3 regions of the Kribbella sp. WER1 genome follow, and region 3 is predicted to be linked to each of the others. Evidence: riboswitches for the same ligand, from Rfam matches in the RefSeq annotation. Region 3 holds a riboswitch; each other region holds the start of a gene.

Region 1 (5,143 bases), 2.1 Mb from region 3:
GACGGCTCCTCGACAGCCTTCTTCTTTTCAGTGGCCTTTTTGCCGATGGCCGCCTTCTTCAGACCCTTGCGTACGGCGGGAGCGATCTTGCGCGGCTCCTCCGCCAACTCCTCAAGCTTGCGCGCCGCCTCGGCCTCCGGACGCTCGTCCGACTCCACCGGCGTCAGCGAGTGGTGCTGCTCCGGCTCCGCCTTCATCACCGGCTCGACCTCGTCCGCGGCGGGCTCCGGCTCGTCCTTCTTCACCTCGGCGACCTGCGCCCGGTGCGGCCACAGCCGGTCCACCACAGCGTTCAGCGCGGCACCGATCAGTACCGCGATCGCGGTCATGTAGAGCCACATCAGTACCGCGATCGGTGCCGCCAGTGGGCCGTAGATCGACGTACCGCCGACCGTGCTCTGCAGGACCCAGCGGAGCACGAAGCTGCCCAGGATCCAGATCGACAGCGCCAGGAACGAGCCCGGCAGGTCCGAGACCCACGGCGTCCGGATCGGGACCGACAGGTGGTACAGGGTGTTCAGGAAGCCCGCGGACAGGATCGTGACGACCGGCCAGTACAGCTGGTTCAGGAAGTCGAGGCGGTGCGGCAACAGTTCGTCGACCGCGCTCGGGCCGGCCAGCACCAGCGGCAGCACGATCACGCCGATCACCAGCGCGGCGCAGTACAGGCTGAACGACAGCGCGCGGGTCCGGACGATGCCGCGCTTGCCGCCCATCCCGTACATGATCGTGATGGTGTCCACGAACACGTTCAGCGCCCGGCTGCCGGACCACAGCGCCAGCACGAAACCGATCGAGATCACGTCCGGCCGGCCGCCGTTCAGCACCTGGTCCAGGGTCGGCGCGATCACGTTCTTGATCGAGTCGTCGGTGAGCGCCCGGGCGGCCAGGTCGACGATCTGCTGCTTGACGTCGTTGATCGTCTCGACCTCGAACCACCGGCTCGCGATGTAACCGAGCGAACCCGCCAGCCCGAAGATCAGCGGCGGCAGCGAGAGGATCGCGAAGAACGCCCCCTCGGCCGCGAGACCGGTGACCCGGTAACGCAAACACACCCCGACCGTCTGGGTGAGCAGCTTCCAGGTCGTCGCGGGGACTTTGCGAACCCATGCCAATGAGAGGGAGCTCCCACCAGTGGGTCCTGCCCCAGAACGTGCCATACCGCTTACCGTACTGACATGGCGGACCCATTCGCGGTAACGAACCAGGCTCCCCCACTGCGGGGCGTGAACTTCTTCACGCGCGACCCGGCGCTCGGTGACGCTCTGCGTCCGTACGCCGCCCTCGCCGGCGACCTGACCGCCGACCCCGGGCTGACCCGGATCGGCGAGCTGGCCGGCTCCGAGGAGGCCCGCGCGCACGCCCTCCCGGCGAACCAGAACCCGCCCGTCCTGCGCACCCACGACCGGTACGGGAACCGGATCGACGAGGTCGACTTCCACCCGTCGTGGCACTGGCTGATGGAGCAGGCCGTCGGGTTCGGGCTGCAGGCCGCGCCGTGGACGAGCGACCAAGCGGCGCCGCACCTGCGCCGGGCGGCCGGGTTCTACCTCTGGTCGCAGGTGGAGCCCGGGCACGGCTGCCCGATCTCGATGTCGTACGCCGCTGTCCCGGCGCTGCGGGCGGACGAGCGGCTCGCGGCGGAGTGGGTACCGCGGCTGGCGTCCACGGAGTACGACGTACGACGGCTGCCGGCCGCGGCGAAGGGCGGCGTACTGGCCGGGATGGGGATGACCGAGAAGCAGGGCGGGTCCGACGTCCGGGCGAACCTGACGACGGCGACGCCGGCCGGGGACGTGTACCAGCTGGACGGGCACAAGTGGTTCTGTTCCGCGCCGCAGGTGGACGTGTTCCTGGTGCTCGCGCAGGCGCCGGACGGGCTGAGCTGCTTCGTCGTACCGCGGGTGCTTGCCGACGGCAATCGGAACCCGTTCGCGCTGCAGCGGCTGAAGGACAAGCTCGGGAACCGGTCGAACGCGTCGTCCGAGGTGGAGTTCCACGGGACGATCGGGTACCGGCTGGGCGAGGAGGGCGCCGGGGTCCGGACGATCATCGAGATGGTCGCGGCCACCCGGCTGGACTGCGTACTCGGGTCGTCCGCCCTCCAGCGGCGGGCGCTCGTGGAGGCCGTCTGGCACACGCGGCATCGGTCGGCGTTCGGCGGACTGCTGGCGGACAAGCCCGCGATGCAGAACGTCCTCGCCGATCTCGCGATCGAGAGCGAAGCCGCGACAGCCCTCGCCATGCGCCTCGCCGCAGCCGTCGACGCATCTCGCGGTGGGGCGGGCGAGCGCCCGCGCAGCGCGGCGGCCGAAGGGGCGTTTCGGCGGATCGGGTTGCCGTTGGCGAAGTTCTGGGTATGTAAGCGGACGCCGTTCATGGTTGCCGAGGCGCTGGAATGCCTCGGCGGGAACGGGTACGTCGAGGAGTCCGGGCTGCCGCTGCTCTACCGGGAGTCGCCGTTGAACTCGATCTGGGAAGGATCAGGCAACGTCAACGCGCTCGACGTACTGCGGGCGCTCCGGCGGCCGGAGTCGCTCGACGCCTGGCTGACGGAGCTGGCGGCCGTGCAGGGTGCGGACCAGCGGCTGGATGCCGCGGTCAACGACGTGTTGCAAGCGCTTGCTGATGTCGACAACGCCGAGGCCGGTGCGCGACGGCTCGCCGCGCTGATGGCCCTGTGTCTGCAGGCTTCGCTGCTGATCCGGCACTCGACGCCGGAGGTCGCGGACGCGTTCGTCGCGTCGCGGCTGGCGGGCGACTGGGGCGGCGTCTTCGGCACGCTCCCACGGACGACGCCGTTCGAGCGGATCCTCGACCGCACGATAGGGTGAGCGGCGTCGCGACTGGCGCGCTGAAGGTGGAGAACCACCGGGGAGCGAAACCCGTCGGCACCGTGCGCCTGGGTGCCTTCGACCCACTGCAAACCGCAGGAGAGACAACGATGACTCAGACCTTCGATGCCGCCGCCGCGTCGGCCGCGTACAACAACGCGCTGCAGGTGATCGCCGCGGTCGAGCCGACCATCGCCGGCGCGATCCGGGCCGAGCTGGCCGACCAGCGCTCCTCGCTGAAGCTGATCGCGAGCGAGAACTACGCCTCCCCCGCCACGCTGCTGACGATGGGCAACTGGCTGTCGGACAAGTACGCCGAAGGCACCGTCGGGCACCGCTTCTACGCCGGCTGCCAGAACGTCGACACCGTCGAGCAGACCGCCGCGGACCACGCGCAGGCGCTGTTCAACGCCCCGCACGCCTATGTCCAGCCGCACTCCGGCATCGACGCGAACCTGGTCGCGTTCTGGGCGATCCTGGCGCAGCGGATCGAGTCTCCGGCGCTCGCCGAGGCCGGCGCGAAGCACGTCAACGACCTGACCGAGGAGGACTGGACCAAGCTCCGCAAGGCGCTCGGCGACCAGAAGATGCTCGGCATGTCGCTGGACGCCGGCGGCCACCTGACGCACGGTTTCCGGCCGAACATCTCCGGCAAGATGTTCAACCAGCACTCGTACGGGACGAACCCCGCGACCGGCCTGCTCGACTACGACGAGGTCGCCCGGGCGGCGCGTGAGTTCAAGCCGCTGATCCTGATCGCCGGCTACTCGGCGTACCCGCGCAAGGTGAACTTCGCGAAGATGCGCGAGATCGCCGACGAGGTCGGCGCGACCCTGATGGTCGACATGGCGCACTTCGCCGGCCTGGTCGCGGGCAAGGTGTTCACCGGCGACTTCGACCCGGTGCCGCACGCGCATGTCACCACCACGACCACGCACAAGTCGCTGCGCGGCCCGCGCGGCGGCATGGTGCTGTGCCAGCCGGAGTACGCCGAGTCCGTCGACCGCGGCTGCCCGATGGTGCTCGGCGGCCCGCTCAGCCAGACGATGGCGGCGAAGGCGGTCGCGCTGGCCGAGGCCCGGCAGCCCGCCTTCAAGGAGTACGCGCAGAACGTCGCGGACAACGCGGTCACGCTCGCCGAGGGCCTGATGAAGCGTGGCGTCAAGCTGGTCACGGACGGTACCGAGAATCACCTCGTCCTGCTCGACGTCTCGTCGTACGGCATCACCGGCCGGCAGGCCGAGTCGGCGCTGCTCGACGCGGGCATCGTGACCAACCGGAACGCCGTACCGCGGGACCCGAACGGCGCCTGGTACACCTCCGGAGTCCGGATCGGTACGCCGGCGCTCACCACGCGTGGGTTCGGCGCCGACGAGTTCGACCGGGTGGCCGAGCTGATCGTCGACGTCCTCTCGTCTACCACCCCGACGACGACGGCCGCGGGCGCTCCGTCGAAGGCGAAGTACGTCCTCGCCGACGGCGTCGCCGACAAGACCCGCGCCGCCTCCGCGGAGATCCTCGACAAGCACCCGCTGTACCCGGGCCTCGAGCTCAGCTGATCACGACCTGCCCGTCCTCGGCCTGCCGGGGGCGGGCAGCCTTTTTCGGCATCAGTACCGCGGCGAGAATCGCGCCGGCGACGGCGATGCCGCCGGAGACCCACATGGTGGTGTTCAGGCTGGTCAGGAACGCGTCCCGCACACTGCTCGCCAGCCCCGCTGACCCGGTCTTGGACGCCACCGCGAGCCCACCGGCCAGGCTCCGCTCCGCCGCGTCCGCCACCTGGGCCGGCAGACCGGTGGTGTCGACGTTCTGCCGGTACACCGAGTTCAGTACCGTTCCGAGCACCGCGACACCGACTGTCCCGCCGACCTGACGGAACGCCTGCAACAGCCCGGACCCGGTACCGGCGCGCTCCGGATCCAGGACCCCGAGCGCGGCGTTCATTGCCTGCGGCATCGAACACCCGAGGCCGAACCCGACCACCACGAACCAGATCGCCGTGTACCCGTACCCGGTGCCGAGGTCGGTGAACGCGCCGAGCACGAACCCGACCGCCATCACCACGAACCCGGCCATCACCACCAGCCGGGTACCGATCCGCGACTCCACCGGCTCGGCCAGCTTCGCGCCGACCGTCATCCCGCCGATGAACGGCAGCAACTTCAGCCCGGTGTGCAATGCGTCGGACCCGTTGATGCCCTGGAAGTACTGCGGCATCGTGAACAGCAACCCGAAGATCGCGAACACCGACACCGTCAGCAGTACGGCGCCGCCGGTGAACACGCGCTCGCGGAACAGCCGCAGCT
Region 2 (5,143 bases), 1.4 Mb from region 3:
CGCCTTCGCCGGCTCGGCCGGTTTCGGGATCGAGATGGTCCGGTTGTTCCAGGTCGAGCTGGAGCACTACGAGAAGCTCGAAGGCGCGACGCTGAGCCTGGACGGCAAGGCGAACCGGTTGAGCGCGCTGATCCGCGGCAACCTGCCGATGGCGATGCAGGGCCTCACCGTGGTGCCGCTGTTCGCCGGGTACGACGAGGACATCAAGGGCGGCCGGATCTTCTCCTACGACCCGACCGGCGGGCGGTACGAGGAGACCCACTTCCACAGCGTCGGCTCGGGCTCGCTGTTCGCCCGCGGCGCGCTGAAGAAGCTCTACCGGCCGGACTTGTCCGAGATCGACTGCGTGACGGTGACGATCCAGTCCCTGATCGACGCGGCCGACGACGACTCGGCGACCGGCGGGCCGGACATGCTGCGGCGGATCTTCCCGGTGGTCGGCGTGGTCACCGCGGACGGTTACCGGCGGCTGCCCGAGGACGAGGTGGCCTCCCTGGTCGACGCGGCCTGGGAGCAGCGCCACCGGCGTCCCGACGGTCCTGCCGCTCCGTCCCTGACCTGACCACCCTGAACTGACAGAGGACTCGATGAGCGTTCCCTTCTACGTCTCGCCCGAGCAGCTGATGCGGGACCGGGCGGACTTCGCCCGGAAAGGCATCGCCAAGGGCCGCAGCGCGATCGCGCTGCAGTACGCCGACGGCATCCTGTTCGTCGCGGAGAACCGGTCGCCCGCGCTGCACAAGGTGGCCGAGATCTACGACCGGATGGCGTTCGCCGCCGTCGGCCGGTACAACGAGTTCGAGAACCTGCGGATCGCCGGCGTCCGGCTCGCCGACATGCGTGGGTACTCCTACGACCGGCGCGACGTGACCGGCCGCGCGCTCGCGAACGCGTACGCGCAGACGCTCGGCGCGATCTTCTCCTCCGGCGGCGAGAAGCCGCTCGAGGTGGAGATCCTGGTCGCCGAGGTCGGCGCGGGTGCGTCCGACGACCAGATCTACCGGCTCACGTACGACGGCTCGATCGCCGACGTCCAGGGGTACGCCGTGATGGGCGGCCCGGCAGACCAGGTCGCTGACTATGTCGGCGAGCACTACCAGGAGGGGATCTCGCTGGCCGGCGCGCTCCGGCTCGCGGTGGATGCCCTCGGCCACGACGGCACCGAGGTCCGGCAGCTGACACCGGACCAGCTCGAGGTCGCGGTGCTGGACCGGACCAGGTCGCAGGTCCGCAAGTTCAAGCGCATCTCCGAGGCGACGCTGGAAACCATCCTCTCGGAGTCCCACCCGGACTCCGACGATTCGACGGATGGCGACGAGGAGACCGCGGCGAAGTCCGAGGACACAACCTCCGCCGAGACCACGTCCGCCGGGAGCACGTCCGCGGAGACGCCGGTCGCGCCGCCGTCCGACGATGACGACGCCCCGGTCGCCCCGCCGGAAGACCCCGACGACAACCGTCCGCTGTGACGGACCAGATCGACAACTCAGCCGCCACGACCAACGTGGCGGCTGAGCCGTCTCACCCCCCAAACCCCACCACCCACACGTCACCCACCGACACGGTGGTGGGGGATCCGGCGCCGTGGGAGTTGTTGGGGGAGGAGGTCGGGTTCGAGCGGTTCCTGTCGGTGCGGCTGCGGCGGTACCGGATGCCGGACGGGCGGGAGATCGAGTGGGACGTCTCCGGCCGTGAGGCGGGCGTGGACGCCGGGGTGACGGTGCTGCCGTTGACGCCGGACGGGCGGATCGTGACGATCCGGATGTTCCGCGCCGGCCCGGACACCGTCGTGACCAACCTCCCGGGCGGTCTCGTCGAGCCCGGCGAGGACGTGGCGGCGGCCGGTGCGCGCGAGCTCGAGGAAGAGACCGGGTACACCTGCGAGACCCTCGACGTGGTCGGCTGGCAGTGGTCCGGTGCGTCCTCGACCTTCCGCAAGTACGTCGCGATCGCCCGCGGCTGCCGCCCCGACGGCAAGCAGCAGCTGGACGAGGCCGAGGACTGCGTACCGGTCGAGCTCACCGTCGACGCATTCCGCGCCGAGCTGCGCAACCCGGGCGCGATGACCGGCATCGACGCCGCCTACCTGGCGCTGGACCACGCCGGCCTGCTCTAGACTCGAGGCGGACCGCGACTGGCGTTGAGGTGGACGAACCACCGGGGAACGGTCTGCCATCCGGCTTCGCCGCGCGCCTGGGCACCTTCGAACTCAGAGGAGTGTGCGCGCATGAGTGCTGAGCTGATGATCGGTACCGACCTCGCCGCCGAGATGGTGGCGAAGGCGGCGGAGCGGGCGGCCGTCCTGCAGGAGAAGTACGGCGTCCAGCCGTGCCTGGCGACCGTCCTGGTCGGCGACGACCCGGCGTCCGCGACGTACGTGCGGATGAAGCAGAACCGGTCGAAGAAGGCGGGTATCGCGTCCCGCAGCGTCGTGCTGCCGGCCTCGACGAGCACCCAGGAGCTGGTCGCGGAGATCACCAAGCTGTCCGAGGACCCGGCGGTGCACGGGATCCTGCTGCAGCATCCGGTGCCGGCGCAGATCGACGAGCGAGCCGCGTTCGAGGCGATCGACCCGGGCAAGGACGTCGACGGCGTCACGATGCGGTCGTTCGCGGCGATGGCGTTCGGCGATCCCGGCTTCCGGTCCGCGACGCCCGGCGGGATCATGCGGTTGCTGGCGGCGTACGACGTACCGCTGGAAGGCGCGCATGCGGTGGTGATCGGCCGCAGCCCGATCCTCGGGAAGCCGGCCGGCATGTTGCTGCTGGCATCGAACGCGACGGTCACGTACGCGCACTCCCGGACCCGCGACCTCCCGGACCTGGTCCGGACCGCCGACGTGGTGATCGCCGCGGTCGGCAAGGCGAACTTCGTCCGCGGCGACTGGCTGAAGCCGGGCGCGGTGGTCGTCGACGCCGGGTACAACGAGGGCAACGTCGGCGACGTGCACTTCGTCGAGGCGGCCGAGGTGGCGCGGCTGATCACGCCGGTGCCGGGCGGGGTCGGGCCGATGACGATCGCGCTGCTGCTGGAGCAGACGGTCGACGCCGCTGAGACGGCTGTCCACGCCTTGACTACGCTGAACTAGTCTTTGGGGCAGACGAACGAGGAGGAACGACGTGCCGGTACGCGCGATCCGGGGTGCCACCCAGCTGGACGTGGACGAGCGCGAGCATCTGCTCGAGCGGACCGCGGAGCTGGTGAAGGCGGTCCTGGAGGCGAACGATCTGGAGAACGAGGATCTGATCAGCATCCTGTTCACCGTCACGTCGGACCTCCGCTCGGAGTTCCCGGCGGTCGCCGGCCGCCAGATCGGGCTGACCGACGTACCGCTGATGTGCATGCAGGAGATCCCGGTGCCGCACGCGCTGCCGCGGGTCGTCCGGCTGATGGTGCACACCGAGACGCCGCGCTCGCGGGACAAGATCCAGCACGTGTACCTGCACGGCGCGGTCGCCCTCCGCCCAGACCTGACCGGCGCCCAGTGACCGAGCTGCGTGGTCCCGTGCGGATCGTCGGGACGGGCTTGATCGGGACGTCGATCGGGCTCGCGCTGGCGCGGCTCGGCGTCGTCGTGGAGCTCGTCGACGGCAACCCGGACAACGCGTTGATGGCCGAGCGGATCGGCGCCGGTTCGCGGGCCGTGCAGATCGAGCCGCAGCTGGTCGTGGTCGCCGTACCGCCGGATCACGTCGGAGCGGTCGTCGCCGAGCAGTTGCAGCAGACCACCGCGGTGGTGACGGACGCGGCGAGCGTGAAGAGCAAGCCGCTCGCGGACGCGCGCAGCCTGGTGCCGGACGTCAGCCGGTACGTCGGAAGTCACCCGATGGCCGGCTCCGAACGCAACGGCCCGCTGGCCGCGCGCGCCGACCTGTTCGACGGCGCCACCTGGGCCGTCACCCCGCACGGCACCAGCGACCCGGACGCCGTGGATCTGGTACGGCGGCTGGCCGAGGCGTGCGGTGCTCGTACCGTCGAGATGTCGGTGGCGGACCACGACCTCGGCGTCGCGCGCGTCTCCCACCTCCCGCACCTGATGTCCGCGCTGGCCGCCGGGACGCTGGCCGACGCGCCGTCCTCGCACCTGGAACTGTCCGGCCAAGGCGTCCGCGACGTGACCCGGATCGCGGCCGGCGACCCACGGCTGTGGACCCAGATCGTGTCCGCGAACTCGACGGCGCTGACCGGCCTGCTGGAGCAGATCCGCGGCGAGCTCGACCGGCTACTCGTTGCCCTCGGCAAGGAAGAGGCCGGCGACGAGCTGACCGCGATCCTCGGCCAGGGCGTATCCGGCGCGATCCGGGTCCCGGGCAAGCACGGCGCTCCGCACATCGACCTGGTCACGGTGCTGGTGACGATCCCGGACCGCCCCGGTCAGCTGGCGAAGCTGTTCGCCGACGCCGCCGAGTCCGGCGCCAACGTCGAGGACCTGCGCATCGACCACAGCCCCGGCCGCCCCGTCGGCGAGGTCGAACTGGCCGTCAAACCCGCCTCGGTCGACCAACTCGTCGAGGCCCTCAGCACCCGCGGCTGGGTGGTCCACACCTGAACTGTCCCTGTGCGACGGTAATCTTCGGGGCATGATCATCGCTGTGGACGGGCCGAGCGGCTCCGGTAAGTCGAGCACCGCCCGCGGAGTGGCCACCCGGCTCGGACTGCGGTACCTGGACACCGGCGCGACGTACCGCGCGGTGACCTGGTCGGCGGTCGAGCGTGGGCTGGACCTGGACGACACGGCGGCGGTCGCGCAGCGTGCCCGGGAGCTCGTGCTGGAGGTCAGCACCGACCCGTCGCGGCAGTTCGTGATCGCCGACGGGACCGACATCACCGCCGCGATCCGGGAGCCCGCGATCAGCGAGGTGGTCTCGAAGATCGCCACCAACCTGGACGTCCGCGCGGAGCTGATCCGGCGCCAGCGGGCGATCATCGACGACGCCCAGGAGACCGGCGGGATCGTCGTCGAGGGCCGCGACATCGCCACCGTGGTCGCCACCGACGCCGAGCTGAAGGTGCTGCTGACCGCCGACCAGGACGCCCGGATGGCGCGCCGCGGCGCCGAGCTCGCGGCCGGGTCTGTGACCGCGGCAGAGCTCCGGGACCAGATCGTCCGGCGGGATGCCGACGACTCGACCGTGTCGGAGTT
Region 3 (5,143 bases):
GCAGCGGCAACTTCGCGATCGCCGACTCCGACAAGTACGGCAGCGGCGGGCAGCAGGACACCTCGCTGGTCAGCCCGGTCGTGGACCTGACCTCGGTCGCCGCTCCGGTGATCCGGTTCAACCAGGACTTCAAGCGGCTCGGTGACAAGGCCGACGTGGACGTCTCGATCGACGGCGGCGCCACCTGGACCACCGTGCTGGCGCAGACCGCGAACGCGACCGGCCAGAAGGAGATCGCGATCCCGCAGGCCGCCGGACAGGCCAACGTGCAGGTCCGGTTCCACTACTACGAGGCGAAGTACGCCTGGTGGTGGGAGATCGACAACGTCCTGATCGGCAGCCAGGTCACCTGTGTGCCGACCGGCGGCGGCATCGTCGTCGGCAACGTCAAGGACGCCAACACCAACGGTTACGTGAACGGCGCGGTCGTCAGCCACGACGGCACCACCGAGAGCGCGACCACCGAGGCGACGCCCGAGGACACCGGCCTGAACGACGGCTTCTACTGGCTGTACACGGCGGCCGACGGCAACCAGAACTTCACCGCCAAGGCCGGCAACTACGTCAGCTCGTCCGCGACCGTCGGGGTCGAGGCCGACTGGGCCACCACCGCCGACTACACGCTGAAGGCCGGCCGGCTGGCCGTCACGCCGGGCAGCATCACCGGCAGCCTGAAGCTGCCGACCGGCAAGGTGACCAAGTCGTTCAAGGTCACCAACACCGGTGGCGCGCCGGTGGACGTGAAGTTCGGCGAGAAGAACAGCGGATTCGTCCTGGAGAACGCGAACGGCACCAAGACCACCAAGGCCGAGGTCGAGAACGGGGTCGGCGCCCCGCTGCAGCGGCTCGCGGTGGACACGTCGTTCGCCCGGATGCTGTCCGGCAAGACCGGCACGCCGACGGCGGCCGCGAAGCCGATGGCGGCTCCGTGGGCCGACATCGCCGACTACCCGGCGACGGTGATGGACAACCGGGTGGTCAACCTCGACGGCAAGATCTATTCGATTGCCGGTGGCAACGGTAGTGCGTCGACGGCGAACAGCTACGTGTACGACCCGGCGTCGCTCGCCTGGACCGCGATCGCCCCGCTGCCGGGCGCCCGCAACGCGATCACCGTCGGCGTCGTCGGCGGCAAGATCGTCGCCAGCTCCGGCTGGGGCGCCTCCGGCCCGGCCGCGGACACCTGGTCGTACGACCCGGCGTCCAACGCCTGGACCGCGGTCGCGGCCAACCCGGCTCCCCGGGCCGCCGCCGGCCAGGCCGTGCTCGACGGCAAGCTGTACGCCGTCGGCGGCTGCACCACCGCGAACTGCACCCCGATGAGCAACACCGTGGTGCGGTACGACGCCGACGCGAACAGCTGGCAGACGCTGGCGAACTACCCGAAGTCGGTCGCGTTCGCGTCCTGCGGCGCCATCGACGGCAAGCTGTACTGCGCCGGCGGTAACGACGGCACGAACTCGCTCAAGTCGGCCTACGTCTACGATCCGGGAGCCGACTCCTGGACCGCGATCGCGGACGCCCCGGCCGACCACTGGGCGGCGTCGTACGCCGTCGCCGGTGGCAAGCTGCTGATCGTCGGCGGCGTCCAGGCCGGTGCGGTCACCAACGCCGGCTTCGCCTACGACCCGGCCGCCGAGGCCTGGTCGGCACTGCCGAACTCCAACCTGCCGCGGTACCGCGGTGGCGCGGCGTGCGGCTTCTACAAGGTCGGCGGCTCGTCCGGCGGCTTCACGGCGACCGCGGACAGTGAGGCCCTGCCGGGTCTCGAGGACTGTGCCGAGTCGTCCGGGGACGTGAGCTGGATGTCCCTCGACCAGACCGCGGCCACGCTGGCCCCGGGACAGTCGACGACCGTCAAGGTGACGCTCTCCGCGAGCGTCGACCAGCCCGGCGCCTACACGGGTGCCGTGACGATCGGTGAGAACACCCCCTACTCGGTCGCACCGGTCGGCGTGACGATGAACGTCACTCCGCCCACCACCTGGAGCAAGCTGATGGGTACGGTCACGGGCGTCAGCTCGGCCGGCGCGTCCGCTCCGCTCCCGGGCGCGATCGTCGAGGTGGACTCGTGGGCGCAGTCCTACACGTTCATCACCGACAACAACGGCCAGTACGCGTACTGGCTGGACCGTCGCAACAACCCGCTCACCCTGATCGCCGCGAAGGACGGCTACAAGCCCCAGACCCGCACCACCAAGCTGGTCAACGGGACTCCTGTCGTCGAGGACTTCGCACTGGAGTCGATCAAGTAGTCAGGTAGTACTCGGCCCCGGACCCGTTGCGGGTCCGGGGCCGAGCCTCGTTTTGCGGAACTTTTCCGTCAGCAGGTGCCGGAAAAGTTCCGCAAAACGCCCCGGACCAGCAAGGCGTCCCGTAGCGCGTGCGGCTCGTGGGTGCGGATGTAGTCGGCGCCCTGGTCGGCCGCGGCCAGTTCGGCGGCGAGGGTCGCCGGGCCGATCCCGGCCGTGCGGGTCCCGGTGATCTCGCGCAGGAACGACTTCCGCGACGGCGAGACGAGGACGGGTACGCCGTACCGCTCCTTGAGGCGGCTGAGGTCGCGGAGGATCGCGATGGACGGTTCCGGCGTACTGCCGAGGAAGTAGCCGAGGCCCGGGTCCAGCACCAGGCGTTCGCGGGAGATTCCCGCGGACTGGAGTGCGGCGATCCGCTCGTCGAAGAAGTCCTCGACGCGGGTCCAGATCTCCGCCGCGTCGGTCGCCACCCGGGTCGCCGGGCCGGTCCGCTGCACCGAGTGCATCACGACCAGGACGCACGAGCTGTCGACAAGTCCGTCGTACGGCGGCGGGAATCCCTGGATGTCGTTCAGGTACGACGCCCCGCGCGCGACGGCCCACCGCTGCGTCTCCGGGTGGTACGAGTCGACGCCCCACGGAATCTTCCGCAGACCGTCGACGACCGGGGTCAGGCGGGCGATCTCCTCGGCCGGCGGCACCTGCTCCGCGTCCGGATGGCTCGACGCGGGGCCCAGCTCCACCACGTCCGCGCCGTCGGCGTGCAGTCGCCGGGCGTGCTCGATCGCGGCGTCCGGCCGTAGATAGCGTCCCCCGTCGGAGAACGAGTCCCGCGTGACGTTGACGATTCCCACCACGCGGGGTCGTCCCATGCCGGCCTCCAGGTCGATACCAGAAGCCCAGGCGCACGGCGTACGTCATCGAGACGGGACCGCTCCCCGGTGGTGAACCCCACCTCCCGCGCCAGTCACGGCCCGTCCGCAGTTTACTGAATGCGCGGCTCTGCGGATCAGGCCGCGGGCAGCAGGTGGAAGCCGACGCCGCGGACCGCGTGGATGGTGACCGCGGCGCCGAGGTTCGCGAGCTTCTGGCGCAGGCGTTTGACGACCGAGTGGATGTGCGAGCCGTGGCCGAGGTGCTCGTTGCCCCAGACCGCGTGGTGCAGGCGCTGGTACGTCCACACCCGGCCGGGTTCGGCCGCCAGGCAGTGCAGGAAGTCGTGCTCCAGCCGGGTGAGCGGCAGTTCGCGGTCCTTCCAGCGGACCACCCGGCGGTCGACGTCCAGCTGCAGCTCGGGGATCGGCTCCGGAACCGCCTTGATCTGTGGAGGTTCGGCCGCGGACACGATCCGCGGCGCGGCGCCGGTCAGTTCGAAGAACGCGCGCGCCTGGTCGGCGTTCGACACCAGCAGCAGCGCGTCGGCCCCGCCCAGCAGGCGCGCCAGATGCACCCGTTCGGCGGTGGACGCGGCCACCCCGACGATCAGCGACGAATCGGTCTGTCTGTCTTCCGTCCCAGCAGCGATCGGCAGCACAACAAGCCCTCCCCAGTCGAAACCGGCCCGAGCTAAGTACGGTTCACGGCACTAACTAAGTCAAGGGATTCGTGGTGCAGCGGGCTGGCGCATATGCGTCCTGTCCGAGAAAGGACAAGAAACCCGGCGCCGCATGGCCTTGCGGTGTGCGGTGGACGGGCGCGGCGGAGTACTCTCCTCGCGCACGGCCACTCTGACCGCATCCACGGAGGAACAGTGCCCGGTCTTGTCCGACGGCCGCTCGTCATCTGGCTGCTCGCGGCCATCGCGGTGCCCGTACTGCTCACCGCCATCCTGGTTCCGGCCCGCGCCGGCACCACCGAGGACGACCTGCGCGAACGCACCCAGGCGGCGTTGAAGGCTCGCGGGATCGAGACCGGCTCCGTCGACTTCGACGGCCGGGACGCGCACGTCACCGTGCCCGCGGGCGTCGACGAGGGGCAGGTCCGGGAGGTCGTCGCCGCCGTCGACGGGGTACGGGCGGTGCGGATCGACCACGGGGGCGCCGTACCGGCGACGCCCACGCCGGCGACGCCTTCGCCGACGACGAGCGGTGCTCCGGTGCAGGACGACGTACCGGAGTTCGAGGTCGGGCGGACGGATCAGGCGATCCGGGTGCAGGCGCCGGTCCGCAGCCAGGCGGTGAAGGACGCGCTCGGCGCCGAGGTGCGGCAGGTGCTCGGGGCGGACCGCGAGTACGACGACCGGACCACGATCGACCCGGCGAACGGGCTGGCCGACGCGAGCGCGTTGACCGCGTTGCTGCGGGCGCTCGCGATCGGGACCGGCGACGCGTCGGTGCGGTACGACGGGGAGACCGTCACGTTGTCCGGACAGGTACCGGACCAGGCGACCAAGGCGACCGTCGGACGGGCCGCGGCGAAGGCGGTCCCGGGCGCGGTCGTCGCGGACCAGCTGGTGCTGCCGAAGCCCACCACGCAGAGCGAACCGTGCCGAACCTTCCCGACCCGGCTGGCCGCGTTCACCCGACAGCACCCGATCAACTTCCTCTCCGGCACGTCGATCGTGAACGACGCGTCGAAGCCGTCCGTGGTCGAGGCCGCCGTACTGCTGAAGTCCTGTACGACGGCCCGCGTCGAGGTCGCCGGGCACACCGACAACCTCGGCTCCCCGTCGACCAGCCTGCCGCTGTCCGAACGCCGCGCTGCCGCGGTGAAGGCGGAGCTGGTACGCCTCGGCGTCGCCGCGGGACGGATCACCGCGAACGGGTACGGCGAGGCGTTCCCGATCGCCTCCAACACCACCGGCACCGGCCGGATCGCCAACCGCCGCGCCGAAATCCGCGTCAACCCGGCCGGCTGAACCGTGCGTCCTTCTCCAGGTGAAGTGCGGC

What was found. Region 3 has a riboswitch for ZMP and ZTP ahead of folP (dihydropteroate synthase). Riboswitches for the same ligand answer to the same signal wherever they lie in the genome.
Region 1: another riboswitch for ZMP and ZTP. It lies ahead of ACXJJ3_RS03670 (glycine hydroxymethyltransferase); the one in region 3 lies ahead of folP (dihydropteroate synthase).
Region 2: another riboswitch for ZMP and ZTP. It lies ahead of ACXJJ3_RS00145 (bifunctional 5,10-methylenetetrahydrofolate dehydrogenase/5,10-methenyltetrahydrofolate cyclohydrolase); the one in region 3 lies ahead of folP (dihydropteroate synthase).

Annotation. Positions count from the first base shown of each region.
Region 1 is NZ_CM135186.1:734,536-739,678, forward strand. It holds gene ACXJJ3_RS03660 (YhjD/YihY/BrkB family envelope integrity protein) at 1-1,115, opposite strand, end outside; gene ACXJJ3_RS03665 (acyl-CoA dehydrogenase family protein) at 1,179-2,834, shown strand; ZMP/ZTP riboswitch at 2,833-2,915, shown strand; gene ACXJJ3_RS03670 (glycine hydroxymethyltransferase) at 2,945-4,393, shown strand; gene ACXJJ3_RS03675 (DHA2 family efflux MFS transporter permease subunit) at 4,386-5,143, opposite strand, start outside.
Region 2 is NZ_CM135186.1:29,321-34,463, forward strand. It holds gene prcB (proteasome subunit beta) at 1-562, shown strand, start outside; gene prcA (proteasome subunit alpha) at 588-1,469, shown strand; gene ACXJJ3_RS00140 (NUDIX hydrolase) at 1,466-2,116, shown strand; ZMP/ZTP riboswitch at 2,121-2,206, shown strand; gene ACXJJ3_RS00145 (bifunctional 5,10-methylenetetrahydrofolate dehydrogenase/5,10-methenyltetrahydrofolate cyclohydrolase) at 2,228-3,088, shown strand; gene aroH (chorismate mutase) at 3,120-3,488, shown strand; gene ACXJJ3_RS00155 (prephenate dehydrogenase) at 3,485-4,549, shown strand; gene cmk ((d)CMP kinase) at 4,581-5,143, shown strand, end outside.
Region 3 is NZ_CM135186.1:7,262,221-7,267,363, reverse strand. It holds gene ACXJJ3_RS35525 (S8 family serine peptidase) at 1-2,255, shown strand, start outside; gene folP (dihydropteroate synthase) at 2,324-3,127, opposite strand; ZMP/ZTP riboswitch at 3,146-3,236, opposite strand; gene ACXJJ3_RS35515 (winged helix-turn-helix domain-containing protein) at 3,265-3,789, opposite strand; gene arfA (channel-forming protein ArfA/OmpATb) at 4,006-5,112, shown strand.